3 regions of the Mediterraneibacter sp. 210702-DFI.5.30 genome follow, and region 1 is predicted to be linked to each of the others. Evidence: predicted binding sites of a transcription regulator. Region 1 holds the regulator's gene; each other region holds the start of a gene.

Region 1 (5,321 bases):
CATTCTGTACGGTTCCAAAGAAGGACTGGGATGTATATACGACCTGACCTTTACCACCGCACTTTGGACATGTCTCCGGTGATGTTCCAGGCTTTGCACCTGTGCCGTGACAGTCTTCGCAAGGATCTTTCAGCACAAGATCCAGTTCTTTCTCACATCCGAAGACAGCTTCCTCGAATGTGATGCGGATGCTCTTTCTGATATTAGCCCCTTTCATAGGACCATTGCTTGCGCCGCCTCTTCTGGAGCCACCAAACATATCTCCGAAGATATCTCCGAAAATGTCGCTGAAATCTGCTCCATTGAAATTAAATCCGCCACCGAATCCACCTGCTCCGCCGCCGGCACCACCATCAAATGCAGCGTGGCCGAACTGATCATACTGACGACGTTTGTCAGCGTCACTCAGAACGGCATAGGCTTCGGAAGCCTCTTTAAACTTTATTTCTGCTTCTTTATCCCCCGGATTCATATCTGGATGGTACTTCTTCGCAAGCTGACGGTATGCTTTCTTGATTGTAGCATCATCTGCATCTTTGCTTACGCCGAGCACCTCATAATAATCTCTCTTTGCCTCTGCCATAACACAAATACTAACCTTTCTGTATCTCTTTCTTAACCTCAAGAAATTCTACGAAGCTACAAAGCTCCGTAGAATTTCTCTTCATGCTTCATTTATCTGATGCCCTGCTGCCTGTTTCTCTTCTGTCTTACCGGCATCTTTTCTATATTTTAGACTTCTTTGTAGTCTCCGTCTACAACATCATCACCCTGGAAACCATCCGGAGCCGGACCAGCTTCTGGTGTAGGACCAGCCTGTGCACCTGCACCTGCTGCAGCACCTGCCTGCTCATACATCTTTGTGAACAGTTTCTGTGCGCTCTCCATCAGTTTTTCCTTCGCAGCTTTGATCTCTGCTACCTGCTCTTCTGTTGTGTTCTCCGGAGCAGATTTTGCAAGGATATCTTTCAGTGCCTGAACGTCTGCCTCTACAGCTGCCTTCTCTGTAGCATCGACTTTGTCGCCAACCTCTTTGATTGCCTTCTCTGTCTGGAATACCATAGCGTCTGCTTCGTTTCTTGTATCGATTGCTTCTTTACGTTTCTTATCCTGAGCCTCGAATTCAGCTGCTTCTTTTACAGCTTTATCGATATCGTCATCAGACATATTAGAACCTGCTGTGATTGTAATATGCTGCTCTTTACCTGTTCCAAGATCCTTAGCAGATACATTTACGATACCATTTGCATCGATATCGAATGTAACTTCGATCTGCGGGATTCCACGTGGAGCCGGCGGGATTCCATCAAGTCTGAACTGTCCGAGGGACTTGTTGTCTCTTGCGAACTGTCTCTCACCCTGTACAACGTTGATATCTACAGCTGTCTGGTTATCTGCTGCTGTTGAGAAGATCTGGCTCTTCTTTGTCGGGATTGTTGTATTTCTCTCGATCAGTCTTGTAGCTACACCACCCATTGTCTCGATAGACAGTGACAGTGGAGTTACATCAAGAAGAAGGATGTCTCCTGCGCCTGCATCTCCTGCAAGTTTACCACCCTGTACGGAAGCACCAAGTGCTACACACTCATCTGGGTTAAGGGATTTGCTAGGCTCTTTGCCTGTCAGTCTCTTAACTTCTTCCTGAACAGCCGGAATACGTGTTGATCCACCAACGAGAAGTACCTGTCCAAGCTCGGAAGCTGTGATTCCTGCGTCAGAAAGTGCACGTCTTACCGGTTCCTGAGTCTTTTCTACGAGGTCTCTTGTCAGCTCGTCGAATTTAGCTCTTGTAAGGTTCATATCGAAATGCTTCGGTCCTTCAGCTGTTGCTGTGATGAACGGAAGGTTAATATTTGTTGTTGTTGCACTTGAAAGCTCTTTCTTTGCTTTCTCTGCAGCTTCTCTTAATCTCTGAAGAGCCATCTTATCTGCAGAAAGATCTACGCCTTCTTTTGCCTTGAAGTCTGCAAGCATGTAATCTGTGATCTTCTGGTCGAAGTCATCTCCACCAAGTCTGTTGTTACCGGCTGTTGAAAGTACTTCGATAACTCCATCACCAATCTCGATAACAGATACGTCGAATGTACCACCACCAAGGTCGTAAACCATAATCTTCTGCTCTTTCTCGTTGTCAAGACCATAAGCAAGTGCAGCTGCTGTAGGCTCGTTGATGATACGTTTTACATCAAGTCCTGCGATCTTACCTGCATCTTTTGTAGCCTGACGCTGAGCATCGTTGAAGTAAGCCGGAACTGTGATAACAGCTTCTGTTACTTTCTCACCAAGGTATCCTTCTGCGTCTGCTTTCAGTTTCTGAAGGATCATTGCAGAAATCTCCTGTGGAGAATATTTCTTATCGTCAATATCTACTTTATAATCTGTTCCCATCTCTCTTTTGATGGATGAGATTGTTCTTGCTGCGTTTGTTACAGCCTGACGTTTTGCAGGTTCACCTACGAGACGCTCTCCTGTCTTTGTAAATGCTACAACAGACGGTGTTGTTCTTGCGCCTTCTGTATTCGCGATAACTGTTGGCTGTCCACCTTCCATAACGGCTACACAGCTGTTTGTTGTACCAAGGTCAATACCAATAATTTTTCCCATGATAAATTTCCTCCTCTATCTAATCTCTGAATCTTGTTAAAAATCAAATTAGTTTGCTACTTTTACCATGCTGTGTCTTACAACACTTTCACGGTACATGTAACCTTTCTGGAATTCTTCTGCGATGATGTTCTCACCGAGTCCCTCATCTTCTACATGCATCACTGCGTTGTGGAAATCCGGATTGAATTCCTGACCAACTGCCTCGATTGGTTTTACTCCAACGGATTCCAGTGTAGTCATAAGCTGTTTGTAGATCTTCTCCATTCCTTCTACGAACGGAGCATTCTTCTCCTCCTCCGGTACGGAACCAAGTCCACGCTCGAAGTTGTCTACAACCGGAAGAATCTTTTCTATGATATCTTTCGCTCCGATCTCGTACATCTGGGATTTCTCCTTCTCAGATCTCTTGCGGAAGTTATCAAACTCTGCCATCTGACGAGTAACGCGGTCTGTGAGTTCCTCGATCTTCTCGTCTTTCTTGTCCTTCTTCTCTTTCTTTCCGAAGAACTTTTTCTTACCTTCTGATGCTGCTTCTGAATCTCCTTCAGTCTCAGTTGCTTCCTCTGTTGCTTCTTTCGCTTCAGCCTCAACTCCCTGGGCATCTTCTGTTTCTACTGTCTCTTCAGCTTCTGCCTGCTCTTTTGCAGCCTTTGCTTTTGCCTCTTCAACAGCTTCTTTTACCATATCTTCTTTGCTCATGTTCTCTGTCACCAGCTTTCTACCTTCCTATTATTACTCTTTGGGTTCTTTATTATAAATCGCATCCAACTCACTTTGCAGCGTTTTCAGCGTCTTCATGACATGTTCATAATCCATTCTCTTCGGACCGATGATTCCAATCGTTCCTTTCATACCTTCTCCCAGCTCATATGTGGCGGTAACAACACTGCAGTCTTTCATGGTCTTAACCGGAGTTTCATCTCCGATATAAACCTGTATGCCGTTGTTCTCCTCACTTGCCAGTGTCTCTGTCACCAGATCTGCCAGCTGCTGTTTCTCTTCAAATGCACTGATGATCTCCTGTGCGCTCTGCTTATCACTAAGCTCCGGATATTTGAAAATATTCGTTGCGCCGCTTGTGTAGATCTCCATGTCATTATCTACATGAATGATCTCTGCCACTGCATCCAGTACATGACCGACAACCTCGCTGTGGATACCAGCCTGTTCTTTCAATCTGGCAATCAGACCTAATGTAATCTGATCAATGGATAATCCATTCAGTGTCGTGTTCAGAAGCATATTCAGCTTCAACAGATTCTCGTTACTTAAGGTTTCTCCAACTTCAATGATCTTATTCTTGATCACATTACCACCAAGTACGATGACTGCTACGATCTGTTCTTCATCCACCTGTGATAGCTGAATGAACTTCAATGTGTTCCGGCTGTTGACCGGTGCGGAAACCATCGTTGCATAATTGGTGTTCGAAGCAAGAACCTTTGCTGCCTGCTGGAGTACCTTCTCGACCTTATCGGTCTTCTCAAGAAGTGCATCCTCACGTCTGCTGATCTCCTGCTCCTTATTCTCCATCAGAAGATCTACATAAAAGCGATATCCCTTATCTGATGGAATTCTTCCTGCCGATGTGTGTGGCTGGAAGATGTAACCAAGATCTTCCAGATCTGCCATCTCATTCCTTATCGTTGCGGAACTTAATTTCAAATCTGTGTATTTTGAAAGGGTTCGTGATCCGACCGGTTCGCCAGTCTCCAGATAATTCTGTATGATGGCTTTCAATATCGTAAGTTTTCTTTCACTTAATTCAGCTTCTACAGACATCTCTGTGTTCCCCTTTCTGTTCATCTTTGTTTGTTATTAGCACTCTTTGTTTTTGAGTGCTAACACCTTACAGATACTAAGATAGCACCTCGATTTCTGTTTGTCAACACTGATTGTTATTTTTATAAGTTTTTTATTTTCTTCTTATTTTATTAATAGGATGCTTTTTGGGGGAGGAAATGTGATTTTATAGAAATATTGTTGACTTGGATTGTAATTTTGTGAATTCCAGGCAAGCTTATAGCCAAATCATAAGTTGACTTGAATTATGATACATAAAATCCAGGTCAAAGACAAGTTTATTTAACTTACACTAATTGACCTGGATTTTAAAACCTGCTATCTATACTATCCCCTGATCTGTCCGTTTCCGAAGATAATATACTTTGTTGTTGTCAATGCTTCGAGTCCCATCGGGCCTCTTGCATGAAGCTTCTGTGTGCTGATTCCGATCTCTGCACCGAATCCGAATTCGAATCCATCTGTAAATCTTGTTGATGCATTTACATAAACCGCTGCCGCATCGATCTCATCCTGGAATCTCAATGCATTGTCGTAATCCTTTGTAATAATGGATTCAGAATGTCCTGTATTGTATGTATTGATATGTGTGATTGCCTCATCGATGGAATCAACAATCTTTACAGAAATAATTGCATCCAGGTACTCTGTTCCCCAGTCTTCTTCTGTTGCCGGAATAATCTCTGAACTGATTGCCTGTGCTCTCTCATCTCCACGTATCTCTACACCATGTTCCTTCAGTCTTGTTACAATCTTCGGCAAAGCTGCATCTGCTATCTTGGAATGAATCACAAGTGATTCACATGCATTACACACACCAAGGCGCTGTGTCTTTGCATTTTCAATAATATCTGTTGCCATCTTAATGTCTGCTGTCTCATCAACATATACATGACAATTTCCGGTTCCTG
Region 2 (5,321 bases), 200 kb from region 1:
GAATCTCGGATATGCGTCTGCAATAGCTGTCTGCCTGTTTATTGTTATGACAATTTTAAGTTTTATACAGCTTAGAGCAATCAAAAAGTTTGATTAAAATATAGAAGGGAGAGGTTGACAATGAAACCAAAAACAAAAAAAGTTTTGGCACCGATATTCAAATGGGGCTTGATTTTAATAGTTGCTTTTATTATTTTACTTCCATTACTTTGGATTTTTACATCATCTATTTCACCTGCTTCTGAGCTGTTTAGTTCACCGATTCACTATCTGCCAAAACATCCTACACTGGATAATTATATTAGAATTTTCACGCAGATGAATTTGGGTGAGAAGATTTTAAATACAGCAATTATTACTGTATGTTCGTTAATCTTATCAACAGTTATCTGCTTAATGGCAGCTTATGCATTTACTCGTTATTCAGGAAAAGGACTTACACTTGTATATGCAGCGATAGTGGCATCTGCTTTAATTCCGGGAATTGTAACAGCAAGACCGTTATATGATCTGATGAAAAGATTTGGATTAGTTGATACATTTCCTGGCTTGATCATCATGTATACAAGTGCATTGATTCCATTTACTATGTTGATTTTAGGTAATTTCTTAAGTGAAATTCCTATTTCATTAGATGAAGCAGCAGAAATAGATGGAGCGAATATGTTTCAGAAACTGTTTTATATCACGTTGCCTTTAATGAAACCGGCTATTGCAACAATATTAATCATTAATTTTATAAATTGCCTTAATGATTTATTCACTCCATTGTTTTTTGCACAAAAAATAGAAGTATTAAGTGTTGCTATTACAACTATTCCAAGGGAGACATCATATAGTATGCCATGGGATTTGATAAGTACAGTTGGATGTATTATCCTGCTGCCAATAGTTATTTTCGTACTTATTTTTGAGAAGCAGATCATGGAAGGTGTTATGGCTGGCGGCGTTAAGCAATAAGTGGAGGTGTGAATAATGTCAGATATTTTCAGATTAAGAAATGGAAGATCGAGAGCTATAAATGCTGAAAATCCAACTGGAGAAAAAGGAAAGGGTGGAATTGCAGCAAGTCATCTTGGCCCTTCAAGAAAAGGTAGTCCGTGCTTGAAAAATATTATGCCGAATGAAACGGTAGTATTAGCTGAAATGGATGGACCGGGTATTATTCAGCATATATGGATTACGGTTAATAATAAAACATCAGATGCGGATTGTTATGTACTCCGTGATTTAGTACTCCGCATGTACTGGGATGATGAGGAAGTTCCATCGGTTGAAAGTCCTTTAGGTGATTTCTTCTGCTGTGGTTTTGCAAGAGAATGTCTTGTTACATCTATGCCAATATCCGTAATTCCAAACAGAGGTTTTAATAGCTATTTTCAAATGCCATTTCGTAAAAAAGCAAGAATTACTTTAGAAAATCAACATGATAATCCAATTCCTGATTTCTTTTATCAGGTAGACTATTGTTTGTATGATGAGTTACCAGAAGATACAGCTTATTTTCATGCACAGTGGAGACGTCAAAGAATAACAGAACTGGCAAAGGATTATGTTATTTTGGATAATGTGAAAGGAAAAGGCCATTATATTGGTACATATCTTGCTCTGACAACACTTGAAAGATACTGGTGGGGAGAAGGCGAAGTTAAATTTTATATTGACGGAGATGAAGAATATCCTACAATATGTGGCACGGGAACAGAGGACTATTTTGGCGGGTCATGGAGTTTTGCTCACCAGGTAAACGGAAAGACGGTAGAACAGACTTATAATTCTCCATTTTTAGGATATCCGTATTATTCAGCACACGATGAACTGGTGCATAATCCATATCATAATGATGATTGTCCGCCAATGAGAGGATTTTATAGATGGCATCTGATGGATCCGATTTGCTTTGAAGAAAATTTAAAAGTTACTATCCAGCAGATCGGTGTATGTTATAAAGGACTATTTGAAAGACAGGATGATGTTGCCAGTGTAGCATATTGGTATCAGAGTGAACCGCATCAGGCTTTTAAACCATTAATGAATAAAAAAGAGAGATGGCCAAGATAGAATGGTCTAAATCATTACAAATTGAGTGTAATTGTAAATTTAAAATTTTGTGAAGCCCATGAAATAAGGACTTCACAAAATTTTTAGAAAAGAATTAGCACTCAACCCTTTACAGTGCTAACAATACGTGCTATATTCCTAATAGAACACAGGAAAAGCAAATTTGTGGTTCAAAGGAGGGAAAGACCATGAATATCAATAAATTTACACAGAATTCATTACAGGCAGTTCAGAACTGTGAGAAGATTGCTGCGGATAACGGGAATCAGGAACTGGCGCAGGAGCATTTGCTGTATGCGCTGCTGACACAGGATGACAGTCTGATTTTAAAATTATTTGAGAAGATGAACATTCAGGGCCAGCTCTTTATTAACAGTATCGAGCAGGCAATCGGCAAGAGACCGAAGGTACAGGGAGGTCAGGCTTATGTCGGTCAGGACTTGAATAATGTGCTGATCCATGCAGAAGATGAAGCAAAGCAGATGGGAGATGAGTATGTCTCTGTTGAGCATCTGTTTCTTGCAATGCTGAAGTATGCAAGCCGTGAGTTGAAGCAGATTTTCCGTGAATATGGCATTAGCAGAGAGGGGTTCCTCCATGCGCTGTCAACAGTAAGAGGAAATCAGAGAGTTACTTCTGACAATCCGGAAGCAACTTATGATACATTGAATAAATACGGTCAGGATCTTGTTGAGAAAGCAAGAGATCAGAAACTGGATCCGGTCATCGGACGTGATGAAGAGATCCGTAATGTGATTCGTATCCTGTCCCGTAAGACAAAGAATAACCCGGTGCTGATCGGTGAACCTGGTGTAGGTAAAACTGCGGTTGTAGAAGGACTTGCACAGCGAATCGTCAGCGGAGATGTACCGGAAGGCCTGAAAGATAAGACAATCTTTTCGCTGGATATGGGAGCACTGGTAGCAGGAGCGAAGTATCGTGGTGAATTCGAGGAGCGTCTGAAAGCCGTTCTGGAAGAAGTGAAGAACAGTGACGGAAAGATCATTCTTTTTATCGATGAACTTCATACGATCGTCGGAGCCGGTAAAACAGACGGTGCGATGGATGCAGGAAATATGCTTAAGCCTATGCTTGCCAGAGGTGAACTGCATTGTATCGGTGCAACAACACTGGATGAGTATCGTCAGTATATTGAGAAGGATGCTGCATTGGAGCGTCGTTTCCAGCCGGTTCTGGTAGATGAGCCAACCGTTGAGGATGCAATCTCTATCCTGAGAGGACTCAAAGAGAGATATGAAGTATTCCATGGTGTTAAGATTACTGACAGTGCGCTTGTTGCGGCAGTTACACTTTCGAACAGATATATTTCTGATCGTTTCCTGCCGGATAAAGCAATCGACCTTGTGGACGAGGCGTGTGCATTGATCAAAACAGAACTTGATTCTATGCCGACAGAGCTTGATGAGCTTCGCCGTCGTGTGATGCAGATGGAGATTGAAGAGTCTGCACTTAAGAAAGAGGAAGATCGCTTAAGTAAAGAGCGCCTGGAACATTTGCAGGAAGAACTGGCAGAACTGAAAGCGCAGTATGCAAGTAAGAAAGTACAGTGGGAGAATGAGAAGAATTCCGTAGAGCATGTGCAGAAGATCCGTGAGCAGATCGAGCATGTGAACAAGGAGATTCAGAAAGCTCAGAGAGAGTACGATCTGAATAAGGCAGCAGAGCTCCAGTATGGACGTCTTCCACAGTTGCAGAAACAACTGGAAGAGGAAGAAGCGAAGGTAAAAGCAAAAGATCTTTCACTTGTGCATGAATCTGTTACAGACGATGAGATCGCAAAGATCGTTTCCAGATGGACAGGTATCCCGGTTGCAAAACTGAACGAGAGCGAGAGAAACAAAACTCTTCACCTTGCAGATGAACTGCATAAGCGTGTCATCGGTCAGGATGAAGGTGTTGAGCTTGTAACGGAAGCAATTATCCGTTCCAAAGCAGGTATCAAAGATCCGACAAAACCGATCGGTTCCTTCCTGTTCCTTGGACCTACAGGTGTAGGTAAGACAGAACTTGCAAAGGCACTTGCCCAGAGCCTGTTTGATGATGAGAACAACATGGTTCGTATCGATATGAGTGAGTACATGGAGAAATATTCCGTGTCCAGACTGATCGGAGCTCCTCCGGGATATGTTGGATACGATGAAGGCGGACAGCTGACAGAAGCAGTCAGAAGGAAACCATATTCTGTTGTACTTTTCGATGAGATCGAGAAAGCACATCCGGATGTCTTCAACGTATTGTTGCAGGTACTGGATGATGGACGAATCACAGATTCCCAAGGACGTACAGTTGACTTCAAGAATACAATCTTGATCATGACTTCCAACATTGGTGCAAACTATCTGCTGGAAGGAATTAAGGACGATGGTTCGATCGACGAACAGAGTCAGGAGATGGTAATGGGTGATCTGAAAGCACATTTCAGACCGGAATTTTTGAACCGTTTGGATGAGATTATCATGTTCAAACCATTGACAAAGACAAATGTACGTTCCATCATTGACCTTCTGGTTGCTGATGTGAATCGCCGTCTGGAAGAACGTGAACTGAGTGTTGAGCTGACAAATGCAGCGAAAGACTTTGTTGTGGAAGGTGGATATGAGCCGATGTACGGTGCAAGACCACTGAAACGTTACTTGCAGAAGAATGTAGAGACATTAGCTGCAAAACTGATCCTTGCAGGAGATGTGGGACGTGGAGACACGATCTTGATCGATGTGAAGGACGGTAAACTGACAGCAGGTGTGAAGAAATAAAATACTAGTATAGTAACGATATAATATGTAGGGCTGTGAAAAATGAAAATTTTCTGGAGATTTTTAGAAAATTGAGTTTTTCACAGCCTTTTTTTCGTTCACCGAAGTAATTGATACAAGAGCAGACTCTATGTTAAAATAAGAAACTGACAGAATGCATATGCATACAACAAGAATTAATACTAAGAAAGAACTCAGGCAGAATCTAGAAAGGAGGCTACCATGGCGCGCATTATTTTCCACATCGACGTTAATTCAGCATTTTTAAGCTGGACGGCGGTTGAACAATTGAAAAATGGATCAAAAGTGGATCTGCGGGAGATTCCGGCGATTATTGGCGGAGATCAGAGCTCGCGTCATGGAATCGTCCTTGCAAAATCATCACTTGCCAAATCCTATGGGATTCAGACGGGTGAACCTGTAGTAAATGCATTTCGAAAATGTCCGAATCTTGTGACAGCACCGCCAAATCATAAGATGTACAGG
Region 3 (5,321 bases), on a different contig from region 1:
GTGGTTCAGAAGGGAATATTCATACTCCACATTTAAGAGTGGAAATGCAAAATAATAAGCAAGCAAAGCCAGGACTGCTGCAAGAGCAAAAGCAAAGAATCCAAGAAATGGCATTCCTCCGATTGCGATTGCAACGATCACAACAATAATAAGAATACGGATAACAAAATCCATTGGTTTTGATTTTCTGGCTACAATATGTTCACATAATGCGTCATTCATAAGTTATAAGTCCTTTCTTATATAGTATTTAATATATATCAATTACACCGCAGTGCAATTTTTTCCTTTTTCAGCATGAAGATAGTTCATAACCATTGTTGCAATCTTAAATGTCATTGCATCTTCAAACTGTCTCAAATCAAGACCGGTACGCTTTTCAATCTGTTCCAGACGATAGATCAGCGTGTTGCGGTGCATATGGAGCTGGCGTGAAGTCTCAGCAATGTTCAGATTGTTCTGAAGAAAACGGTTAATCGTCAAGAGCGTCTCATCGTCCAACTTGTCAGGAATCTCGTCTAAGAAAACTTCCTGGAGAAAGCTTTCGCACAGAGAAGCAGGAAGTTGATAAATCAGGCGTCCAATCCCCAGTTTATTGTATGGAAAGACAGTCTGTTCCGGATAGAAGAGTTTTCCAACCTTCAGTGCAAGGCTTGCCTCCCGAAAAGCCACGGATAATTCCAAAAGAGAAGGAATCATCTGACTAAAAGAAACCTGAACATGTGCAAGAGCTTCCGCATTCAGTGTATCAACAATCGCATGAGCCAGATGTCTTGCATATTCATCAGCAGAATCTTTGGAATCCTTTGTCTCATGAAATGGATATAATACAGCCAGTCGCTCTTTTGAAACAGGAACAATATAAGCTTTTGTTTGAGAAGGAAACAGATTTTTAAGGATCTCTGCAACAATCTCGTCAGGTTCTTTCATTTCAATCAGAAAGAGGATTCGCTCCTCTTCCGGTGCAATGTGGAGCCGTGCGGCACGCTGCTGTACATCATAGGAAGGAACACCACCGGTCATCAGTCCCATAAGAAAATCATTTTTATTATATTTTTCCCGGTAGGCAAGGCAGAGACAGCGAATCTGTTCCAGGGCCATCTGCTCCTGTTCAGAATCTTCGGCAGTCACTGTAAGTGTGATTCCGGTCAAACGTTTTAATTCATTGAGTCCTTTTTCAAGTTCGGATGTATTAGCCATAGTAATCTCCGTAAATAAAATAATAATAGATGGAAGAAAGGCTGCACCTTCCGAGAAAAGTACAGCCCCCTCCGTGTTTAGTTTAATTGTAAAGGATTAGTTTGTAATAGTCAACTCTGTGTCTTTGTCAAAGAGATGAATTTTTTCCATATCAAGTGCAAATACAGCATGATCTCCAGTTCTGAGTGTTGTACGTGGGTTAACACGTGCTGTCATCTGAGTTCCCTCAACATCGAAGTACAGGAATACTTCTGCTCCAAGCAGCTCGTAAACTTTGATTGTAGACTCAATTACGCTGTCAGGAGAGTTGCTGATGAACGCCTGTGAATCATGTACATCTTCCGGACGAATACCAAGAACAACTGTCTTTCCATCGTATCCGCCATCGATCAGTGCCTGCTTCTTAGAAGCCGGTACCTTAAGAACATGTTTTCCAACTGTAAGAGTAACATCATTTCCCTTAATTGTACATTTTGCATCCATGAAGTTCATCTGAGGTGATCCGATGAATCCTGCTACGAACAGGTTGCATGGTGTATTGTAAAGTGCCTGTGGTGTATCTACCTGCTGGACAACTCCGTCTTTCATAACAACGATTCTTGTTCCAAGTGTCATAGCTTCTGTCTGGTCATGTGTTACGTAGATGATTGTAGCACCCAGATTCTCATGAAGCTTGGAAATCTCGATACGCATCTGAACTCTCAGTTTAGCATCCAGGTTGGAAAGTGGCTCATCCATAAGGAATACCTTAGGATTACGAACGATAGCACGTCCCATAGCAACACGCTGTCTCTGTCCACCGGAAAGGGCCTTCGGTTTACGGTCGAGCAGTTTCTCAAGATCAAGGATCTTGGCAGCCTCACGAACCTTCTTATCAATCTCATCTTTCGGAACTTTACGAAGTTTCAGTCCGAAAGCCATGTTATCATATACTGTCATATGTGGATACAGAGCGTAGTTCTGGAATACCATTGCAATATCACGATCCTTTGGCTCTACATCGTTCATTACTTTTCCATCGATCTTAAGTGTACCGCCAGAGATATCCTCCAGACCAGCGATCATACGAAGTGTTGTAGATTTACCACATCCTGATGGTCCTACGAAGATGATGAACTCCTTGTCAGCGATTTCAAGATTGAAATCTTTTACTGCGTGAAATCCGTTAGGATAAATTTTCTGAATTCCCTGAAGAGATAAACTTGCCATTATAAGTGCCTCCTTAAATGATTATTTTTTACTTGTTTGACTAAATTTGGTTTTGTTTTTTAATTGGTAGTTGATTTTGGTTTGTTTAACTTATGTACTTAGTATAGCGTTAGGCACGAAAATCAACAATGTCACGAGTGACTAAAAAAAGGAGGGGAAAGTGTACATTTCAACCATATGAAGAAGAATGATGGTTGAAGTTATGAAATAAATCCGCTACAATAAGACTATTCACAGTGTATAGAAAACTGCGAACGATTATTATAGAAGAAAAGAGGAATTAAACATGGCAAATCCAGTAGTTACATTTGAGATGGAAAATGGCGATATCATGAAAGCAGAACTGTATCCGGAAGTAGCACCGAACACAGTGAACAACTTTGTATCACTTGTAAAAAAAGGCTTCTATGACGGAGTAATCTTCCACCGCGTGATCAGCGGATTCATGATCCAGGGCGGAGATCCGGACGGAACAGGAATGGGTGGCCCGGGATACTCAATCAAAGGTGAGTTCGCGCAGAACGGTGTAGAGAACAACCTTGTACATGATGCAGGAGTTCTTTCTATGGCACGTGCAATGCATCCGGATTCAGCAGGAAGCCAGTTCTTCATTATGCATAAGAAAGCACCACATCTTGACGGAGCTTATGCTGCATTTGGTAAGATCACAGAAGGAATGGATGTAGTGAATAAGATTGCTGAGACAGCAACAGACTACAGTGATCGTCCGCTGGAGAAACAGGTAATGAAGAAAGTTACTGTTGAGACATTTGGAGAGGATTATCCGGAGCCGGAAACAGTATAGTTCATAAAAACTTTATACTTTTAACGAAATTATTAGCACTCTTTTGAAAGGAGTGCTAATTTTCTATTGACTTTTAAATTTTGCTGTACTAGAATGTCCATTAGGCAGGCAAATATACTATCGATATCAGCGAAAAAGCTGATTGACAGCCGATATTAAAAGAAACGTAACTGAGCAGTTACGGATAGATTATAAATAAAAAGGAGTGCAGTAAAATGGCAGTTAAAAAAGGTACTTTATCAATTGACAGCGAAAACATTTTTCCTATTATCAAGAAATGGGTTTATTCCGATCATGATATCTTTGTACGTGAACTCGTATCCAACGGATGTGATGCGATCACTAAGTTGAAAAAGCTGGACATGATGGGAGAATATGAACTCCCGGAAGATTATAAACCGAAGATTGAAGTAATTGTCAATCCAGAAGAGAAGACAATGAAGTTTATCGATAACGGACTTGGTATGACAGCAGAAGAAGTAGAGGAGTATATCACTCAGATCGCATTTTCAGGTGCAACACAGTTCCTTGAGAAATATAAAGATAAGACAACAGACGATGAGATGATTGGACACTTCGGACTTGGATTCTATTCTGCATTCATGGTAGCAGACGAAGTTCAGATTGATACTCTTTCTTATAAAGAAGGCGCAAAGCCGGTACACTGGGCAAGTCAGGGCGGTACAGAGTATGAGATGCAGGAAGGAAATAAGACAACAGTTGGAAGTGAGATCACACTGTTCCTGAATGAGGATAGTCTTGAATTTGCAAACGAGTACCGTGCAAGAGAAGTGCTTGAGAGATATTGTTCTTTCATGCCGGTAGAGATCTTCCTCTCCAAGGCAAATGCAGAGCCGGAGTACGATACAATCGATGAGGCAGATGTTCTTGATACAGATACTGTAGTAGAGCATATTACAGAGGAACCAAAGGAAGGCGAAGAGGGCGAGCCGAAGCAGAAAGCGAAGATTGTAAGACGTCCGGTATCTATCAGTGATACACACCCACTTTGGACAAAGAATCCAAGTGAGTGCACAAAGGATGACTATATTGATTTTTACCGCAAGGTGTTCATGGATTACAAAGAGCCACTGTTCTGGATCCACCTGAACATGGATTATCCGTTTAACTTAAAGGGAATCCTTTATTTCCCGAAGATCAATACAGAGTATGATTCCATCGAAGGAAAGATTAAACTTTACAATAACCAGGTATTTATCGCAGATAATATTAAAGAAGTAATCCCAGAGTTCCTTATGGTACTTAAGGGAGTGATCGACTGTCCAGATCTGCCGTTGAACGTATCACGTAGTGCACTGCAGAACGACGGATTTGTAAATAAAGTTGCTGATTACATTTCCAAGAAGGTTGCTGACAAGCTGAATGGAATGTTCAAGACAGACCGTGAGAACTATGAGAAATATTGGGATGACATCAGTCCATTCATCAAGTTCGGCTGCCTGAAGGATGAGAAATTCGGTGAGAAGATGAAGAATTCTATGCTTTACAAGAATCTTGATCATAAATACATGACTCTCGAAGATATCATCAAAGAAGCCAAAGGCGAAGAAGCTGATGCAGCCAAGACAGAGGAAGCTAAGGCAGAAGAAACAAAAACAGACGCAGAAGAGTCTAAGGACGCAGATGCGAAGGAAGAAGAGAAGACAAGAATCTTCTATGTAACAGATGAAGTGCAGCAGAGCCAGTACATCAACATGTTCAAGGCCCAGGGACAGGATGCGATCATTCTGACACATAACATTGATTCTGCATTTATCACATACCTTGAGCAGAAACATCAGGAAGTTCAGTTCTTGAGAATTGATGCAGATGTACATGATTCTCTGAAGGATGAAGTTGCAGAAGATGAGAAGGAAGAATTCCAGAAGACAACAGACAGCCTTGTTGAAATCTTCCGCAAAGAGCTTGGCAATGAGAAGCTTGATGTTAAAGTTGAAAAGCTCAAAGATGAGAATGTAGCATCTATGGCAGTTCTTTCTGAGGAAAACAGAAGAATGCAGGAGATGATGAAGATGTATGGTATGGGCGGCATGGATGCATCCATGTTCGGAAGCCAGGCAACACTGGTACTCAATGCTAACCATCC

What was found. Region 1 encodes HrcA, which represses chaperone genes, less so after heat shock. Its sites were predicted from a motif close to TGTTAGCACTCNNNNNNNNNGAGTGCTAACA; they were not measured.
Region 2: the regulator HrcA is predicted to act here: its motif matches at 2,154-2,184, upstream of clpB (ATP-dependent chaperone ClpB).
Region 3: the regulator HrcA is predicted to act here: its motif matches at 3,245-3,275, upstream of htpG (molecular chaperone HtpG).

What each region holds. Positions count from the first base shown of each region.
Region 1 is NZ_JAJCME010000002.1:102,245-107,565, forward strand. Features, by position in the region: gene dnaJ (molecular chaperone DnaJ) at 1-583, opposite strand, end outside; gene dnaK (molecular chaperone DnaK) at 733-2,604, opposite strand; gene grpE (nucleotide exchange factor GrpE) at 2,653-3,306, opposite strand; gene hrcA (heat-inducible transcriptional repressor HrcA) at 3,340-4,389, opposite strand; gene LI126_RS02435 (glutamate-5-semialdehyde dehydrogenase) at 4,738-5,321, opposite strand, start outside.
Region 2 is NZ_JAJCME010000002.1:302,011-307,331, reverse strand. Features, by position in the region: gene LI126_RS03435 (carbohydrate ABC transporter permease) at 1-97, shown strand, start outside; gene LI126_RS03430 (carbohydrate ABC transporter permease) at 121-960, shown strand; gene LI126_RS03425 (glycoside hydrolase family 172 protein) at 976-2,061, shown strand; gene clpB (ATP-dependent chaperone ClpB) at 2,250-4,835, shown strand; gene LI126_RS03415 (Y-family DNA polymerase) at 5,058-5,321, shown strand, end outside.
Region 3 is NZ_JAJCME010000007.1:77,181-82,501, forward strand. Features, by position in the region: gene LI126_RS09110 (hypothetical protein) at 1-222, opposite strand, end outside; gene LI126_RS09115 (PucR family transcriptional regulator) at 265-1,200, opposite strand; gene LI126_RS09120 (ABC transporter ATP-binding protein) at 1,297-2,409, opposite strand; gene LI126_RS09125 (peptidylprolyl isomerase) at 2,696-3,214, shown strand; gene htpG (molecular chaperone HtpG) at 3,430-5,321, shown strand, end outside.